Regions from separate parts of the Kitasatospora sp. McL0602 genome, predicted to be linked through region 1. Evidence: predicted binding sites of a transcription regulator. Region 1 holds the regulator's gene; the other holds the start of a gene.
The links. Region 1 encodes HrcA, which represses chaperone genes, less so after heat shock. Its sites were predicted from a motif close to TTNGCACTCNGNNNNNCNGAGTGCNAA; they were not measured.
Positions count from the first base shown of each region.

Region 2: the regulator HrcA is predicted to act here: its motif matches at 1,297-1,323, upstream of groES (co-chaperone GroES).

Region 1 is NZ_CP197246.1:5,276,494-5,279,904, reverse strand. Features, by position in the region: gene dnaJ (molecular chaperone DnaJ) at 1-1,104, opposite strand, end outside; gene hrcA (heat-inducible transcriptional repressor HrcA) at 1,178-2,191, opposite strand; gene htpX (zinc metalloprotease HtpX) at 2,538-3,411, shown strand, end outside.
Region 2 is NZ_CP197246.1:4,614,912-4,618,322, forward strand. Features, by position in the region: gene ACR68M_RS21225 (polysaccharide deacetylase family protein) at 1-87, shown strand, start outside; gene ACR68M_RS21230 (class I SAM-dependent methyltransferase) at 84-1,250, opposite strand; gene groES (co-chaperone GroES) at 1,467-1,772, shown strand; gene groL (chaperonin GroEL) at 1,887-3,411, shown strand, end outside.

The sequences.
Region 1 (3,411 bases):
ACCCTGCTGGCCCGGGGCGAAGGTGCCCGAGGGGCGCTCCTCGCCGCGCAGGATGGCGAGCCGCCGCAGCAGATCCTCCTGCTCCGGGTCGAGCTTCGTGGGCGTCTGCACCTCGACATGCACTATCAGGTCGCCTCGGCCGCCGCCGCGCAGATGCGTGATGCCCCGGCCGTGCAGCGGGATCGACTGCCCGGACTGCGTGCCGGGGCGGATGTCGACCTCCTCCAGACCGTCCAGGGTCTGCAGCGGCACCTGGGTGCCGAGCGAGGCGGCCGTCATCGGGATGGTGACCGTGCAGTGCAGGTCGTCGCCGCGCCGCTGGAAGGTCGCGTGGGTGGTCTCGGCGATCTCGACGTAGAGGTCACCGGGCGGGCCGCCGCCGGGGCCGACCTCGCCCTCACCGGCCAGCTGGATGCGGGTGCCGTTGTCGACACCGGCGGGGATCTTGACGGTGAGCGTGCGGCGGGCCCGGACGCGGCCGTCGCCGGCGCACTCGGGGCACGGGGTCGGCACGACAGTGCCGAAGCCCTGGCACTGCGGGCAGGGCCGGGAGGTCATCACGTTGCCGAGGAACGACCGGGTGACCTGGGAGACCTCGCCCTTGCCGCGACACATGTCACAGGTCTGCGCCGAGGTGCCGGGGGCGGCACCCTCACCGGAGCAGGTGGTGCAGGTCACGGCGGTGTCGACCTGGAGCTCCTTGGTGGTGCCGAACGCGGCCTCCTCCAGGGTGATCTCCAGTCGGATCATCGCGTCCTGCCCGCGGCGGGTGCGCGAGCGCGGCCCGCGCTGGCCGGAGGCCGCGCCGAAGAAGGCGTCCATGATGTCGGAGAAGCCGAAGCCCGCCGCACCGGCGCCGAAGCCGCCCGCGCCACCGCCGCCGCCCGGCGACAACGGGTCGCCACCGAGGTCGTAGACCTGGCGCTTGCCCGGGTCGGAGAGCACCTCGTAGGCGGCGTTGATCTCCTTGAACCGCTCCTGCGTCTTCGGGTCCGGGTTGACGTCCGGGTGCAGTTCACGGGCAAGGCGCCGGAACGCCTTCTTGATCTCGTCCTGCCCCGCATCCCGTCGGACGCCGAGTACCGCGTAGTAGTCCGTGGCCACCAAATGCTCCGCTTGTTCCGCCTCTAGAAGTGCTGCGACGAGTCCGCGAGGCGATGGCCCCGCGGCTTACTGCTCAGGATTCGGCCAGGATCTGACCCACGTACCGTGCGACCGCACGGACCGCCCCCATTGTGCCGGGGTAGTCCATCCGGGTCGGGCCGATCACACCCAGCTTTGCCACGCTCTCGTCGCCCGAACCGTAACCGACGGAGACGACGGAGGTGGAATTGAGCCCCTCGTACTCGTTCTCCCGGCCGATCCGGACGGTCATCCCGGCGTCCGCCGTCTCGCCCAGCAGGCGGAGCAGGACGACCTGCTCCTCCAGGGCCTCCAGGACGGGCTGGATGGTGAGCGGGAAATCGTGCCCGAACCGTGTCAGGTTCGCCGTGCCGGCGAGCATGATCCGCTCTTCGTTCTGCTCGGCGAGGGTCTCGAAGAAGGTCGCCAGCACCGTGGTGACGGTCGGCCGGTCGGCCGCCTCGAATGCGGCCGGGAGGTCCTCCAGCAGACCGGGCACGTCGGGCAGCCGCTGACCGCCCGCACGCGCGTTCAGCCGGGCCCGCAGCTCCGCGAGGACGGTCTCACCGACCGTGCCGGGGCAGTCGACCATCCGCTGCTCGACCCGGCCGGTGTTGGTGATCAGGACGAGCATCACCTTGGCGGGGGCCAGCGCGACCAGCTCGACGTGCCGGACGGTGGAGCGGGAGAGCGAGGGGTACTGGACGACCGCGACCTGTCTGGTCAGCTGCGCGAGCAGCCGGACCGTCCGGGCGACGGTGTCGTCCAGGTCGACCGCGCCGTCGAGGAAGTGCCGGATGGCGCGCCGCTCGGGCGCGCTCATCGGCTTGACCTCGGCCAGCCGGTCGACGAAGAGCCGGTAGCCCTTGTCGGTGGGGATGCGGCCCGCGCTGGTGTGCGGCTGGTGGATGTAGCCGTCCTCCTCCAGCGCCGCCATGTCGTTGCGCACCGTCGCCGGGGAGACCCCGAGGCTGTGCCGCTCGACCAGGGCCTTGGAGCCTACGGGCTCCTCGGTGCCGACGTAGTCCTGGACGATGGCGCGCAGCACGGCGAGCTTGCGGTCGTCCAACGGACGGAGGTCACGGCGGGTGTCGAGCTGCCGCGCGTCGGACTTGCGTTCGTCGGGCCTGCGCTCGCTGAATCGCTCGTTGACTCGTTCGTTGTGCACGGCACGCACCTCCGTCTTCGTCCGTTGTGCTGGTAGCTGACGGGCCCTTTGGCACTCTGAAAGGCAGAGTGCCAGAACCGTACCTGCCAGTGTAAGGCCCCCTCACGGCGGCAGGAACGGCCCGCTTGAGTGATCCTCGTCCGATTCCGGGCCGGATCTCCCGCGCGGGGGCGGTGCCTGCGCGGCCGTCGGGTGGCAGCATCGAAGACGGAACGTGATACCGGGCATTGGGATCGAAGGAGCCGTGATGTCGCCGTCACCCCAGCACTCCCGCTTCGCACCCGACCGAGGGCTGACCGGTCGGATGATCACCACGATGTTCCTGATCGGGTTGCTCTACGTCGGCTTCACCGGGGTGCTGATCGTCCTGCTGCGCGGGGCGTGGCCGCTGATCGTGCTGATCTCGGGCGGGCTCTTCGTCGCCCAGTTCTGGTTCAGCGACAAGATCACCGAACGGGCGATGGGTGCCCGCGCGGTCACCCCCGAGCAGTACCCGCAGCTGCACGGCACCATCGACCGGCTCTGTGCGCTGGCCGACATGCCCAAGCCCCGCGTCGCCGTCGCGGACAACGACATGCCGAACGCCTTCGCCACCGGCCGCAACCCGCAGAACGCCGTGGTCTGCGTCACCACCGGCCTGCTCCGCCGCCTGGAGCCGGAGGAGCTGGAGGGCGTCCTCGCGCACGAGCTCTCGCACGTCGCCCACCGGGACGTCGCGGTGATGACGATCGCCGGCTTCCTCGGTGTGCTGGCGGGCATGATGACCCGGATCGCCCTCTACGGCGGCTTCATGGGCGGCAACCGGAACAACAACAACGACAGCAACGCGGCGATCGCGATGCTGGTCATCCCGCTGGTCAGCATGGTCGTGTACGCGATCAGCTTCCTGCTCACCCGGCTGCTCTCGCGCTACCGCGAGCTCGCCGCCGACCGCGCCGCCGCCCAGCTCACCGGCAGGCCCAGCGCGCTGGCCTCGGCGCTCACCAAGGTCACCGGCCAGATCGCCGCCATCCCCAGCAAGGACCTGCGCTCGTCGCAGGCGTACAACGCCTTCTACTTCGCCCCCGCGCTCAGCGCCCGGGACGCCGCCACCCAGCTGATGTCCACCCACCCGTCGCTGG
Region 2 (3,411 bases), 660 kb from region 1:
ATGTTCGGCGAGCTGCTCAGCCGGATCGAGGAGCAGGGCTTCGCCGTCGCCCGCCTGGAGGACTACATCCAGCCACCGGTCGGCTAGACCGGCTGCCCGAGCATCATCAGGTGCCCGTTGCCGAGGCGGCTGAGGATCACCGTCACGGTGTTCGGGCCGGCGGGCTTGAGCTGGCGGCGGAGGTCCTCCGGGGTGACGCCGATGCCGCGCTTCTTGATGACGACGGTGCCGACGGCGCGCTCCCGCAGCAGCGCCTTGAGCTTCTTGACGTTGTACGGGAGCACGTCGGTGAGCTCGTAGGCGTGCGCGAAGGGGGTCGGCACCAGCCGGTCGGAGGTCAGGTAGGCGATCATCGGGTCGATCAGCGTGCCGCCGGTGGCGGCGGCGATCTCGGGCAGCAGCCGGGCCCGGATCGCCGCGCCGTCCGGCTCGTACAGGTAGCGCTTGACGGGCCCGGCGGGCGGGTCCGGGAGGGCGCCCCCGACGAGGGTGTGCGGGCCCGGCAGCAGGGTGGCCCGGTAGGCGCCGGGGGAGTCGGTGCCGAACCAGATCCCGGCCTCCTTGACCTCGCCGTGGTCGGAGACCCACTCGGCCTCGGCGCCGGCCGGGACGAGCCCGTGCGGGATGCCGGGGGCGACCTTGAGCGCGCCGTACGGCGTGCGGCGGGCCGCCTCGACGGCCCAGGAGAGCGGCGGGGAGTACGCCTCGGGGTCGAAGACCCTGCCCTTGGTGGTGCGGCGGGCCGGGTCGGTGAAGACCGCGTCGAAGCCCGTCACGTCGATCTCGGCGACGTCCGCGCAGCGGACCTCGACCAGCTCGGCGAGCCCCAGCGCGGCCGCGTTGGCGACGGCCACCTCGCAGGTCAGCGGGTCACGGTCGACGGCGAGCACCGAGACCCCGGCGCGGGCCAGCGCGATCGCGTCCCCGCCGATGCCGCAGCAGAGGTCGGCCAGCCGCCGCACGCCCAGCCCGGCGAACCGGGCCGCCCGCCACTCGGCCACGGAGCGGCGGGTCGCCTGCTCGACCCCGTTCGGGGTGAAGTACATCCGCTCCGCGTCCGCCCCGAACTTCGCCGCCGCCCGCTGCCGCAGCCGGGCCTGGGCCAGCGCGGCGGAGACCAGCTCGGCCGGGTGGTCCCGGCGCAGCCGGGTGGCCAGCGCCAGCTCCTGGCCGGGCGCGAAGTCATGCAGCTCGGTGAGCAGGGCCTGGCCCTCGTCGGTCAGCAGGGCACGGAACGATTCGATCTCCACCCGGCCATTGTCCCCGCCCGCGCCCGGCCGATTCGCAGGCGCGTCGTTGGCACTCTGGTTGACTGAGTGCTAACTGCGGCCTATGGTCGTTTCTGGCACTCCCCACCGGGTGAGTGCTAACGCGGTAGAGCGTGCCTGACCCCCGCGACGGCAGGCACGCAGACATCGCCCACTACCTGAAGAACAACCCCGTAATCTCCGAAGGGGAGCTCGGACGTGACCGTCAGCAGCAAGGTTGCCATCAAGCCGCTCGAGGACCGCATTGTGGTCCAGCCGCTCGAAGCCGAGACCACCACGGCCTCCGGCCTGGTTATCCCGGACACCGCCAAGGAGAAGCCCCAAGAGGGCGTCGTCCTGGCCGTCGGCCCGGGTCGCTTCGAGGACGGCCAGCGTCTTCCGCTCGACGTCACCGTCGGCGACGTCGTCCTGTACTCCAAGTACGGCGGCACCGAGGTGAAGTACAACGGCGAGGAGTACCTCGTTCTCTCCGCCCGCGACGTTCTGGCCATCGTCCAGAAGTAAGCGTTCGCAGAGCTTCACAGACGTACCAGCCCGCCCCGGTTCTCCATGTCGAAACTGACAGGGGCCCGGGGCGTGGTTGTTGGCTCACGCTCAGACCCCTAAGGAAGCCAAGACATGCCGAAGATCCTGCAGTTCGACGAGGACGCCCGCCGCTCGCTGGAGCGCGGTGTCAACAAGCTGGCCGACACCGTCAAGGTGACGATCGGCCCCAAGGGCCGCAACGTCGTCATCGACAAGAAGTTCGGCGCGCCGACCATCACCAACGACGGTGTCACCATCGCGCGTGAGATCGAGCTCGACGACCCGTACGAGAACCTCGGCGCGCAGCTCGTCAAGGAGGTCGCCACCAAGACGAACGACGTCGCGGGTGACGGCACCACCACCGCCACCGTGCTGGCCCAGGCCCTGGTCAACGAGGGTCTGCGCAACGTCGCCGCCGGTGCCGGCCCGGCCGCCCTGAAGAAGGGCATCGACAAGGCCGTCGCCGCCGTCTCCGCGCACCTGCTCTCCATCGCCCGCGAGATCGAGGGCAAGGACGACGTCGCCGCTGTCGCGTCCCTCTCCGCGCAGGACCCGCAGGTCGGCGAGCTCATCGCCGAGGCGATCGACAAGGTCGGCAAGGACGGTGTCATCACCGTCGAGGAGTCGAACACCTTCGGCGTGGAGCTGGACTTCACCGAGGGCATGCAGTTCGACAAGGGCTACCTCTCGCCGTACTTCGTCACCGACGCCGAGCGTCAGGAAGCGGTCCTCGAGGACCCGTACATCCTGATCAACCAGGGCAAGATCTCCTCCATCCAGGAGCTGCTGCCGCTGCTGGAGAAGGTCCTCCAGGGCGGTACCTCCAAGCCGCTGCTGATCATCGCCGAGGACGTGGACGGCGAGGCGCTCTCCACCCTCGTGGTCAACAAGATCCGTGGCACCTTCAACGCCGTCGCCGTCAAGGCCCCCGGCTTCGGCGACCGCCGCAAGGCGATCCTCGGTGACCTGGCCACCCTGACCGGTGCCACCGTCATCTCCGAGGAGGTCGGCCTCAAGCTCGACCAGGCCGGTCTGGACGTGCTGGGCACCGCCCGCCGCGTGACCATCACCAAGGACGAGACCACCGTCGTCGACGGTGCGGGCGACCACGAGGCCGTGGCCGGCCGCGTCGCCCAGATCAAGGCCGAGATCGCCAACACCGACTCGGACTGGGACCGCGAGAAGCTGCAGGAGCGCCTGGCGAAGCTCGCCGGCGGCGTCTGCGTCATCAAGGTCGGCGCCGCCACCGAGGTGGAGCTCAAGGAGCGCAAGCACCGTCTGGAGGACGCCATCTCGGCGACCCGCGCGGCGGTCGAGGAGGGCATCGTCGCCGGTGGTGGCGCCTCTCTCGTGCACGCGCAGAAGGTGCTCGACGGCGGTCTGGGCCTGACCGGCGACGAGGCGACCGGTGTCGCCGTCGTCCGCAAGGCGCTCGCCGAGCCGCTGCGCTGGATCGCCCAGAACGCGGGCCTCGAGGGCTACGTCATCACCCACAAGGTCGCCGAGCTGGAGGCCGGTCACGGCTTCAACGCGGCCACCGGTGAGTACGGCGACCTGCTGAAGGCCGGCGTCATCGACCCGGTCAAGGTCACCCGCTCCGCTCTGGAGAACGCCGCCT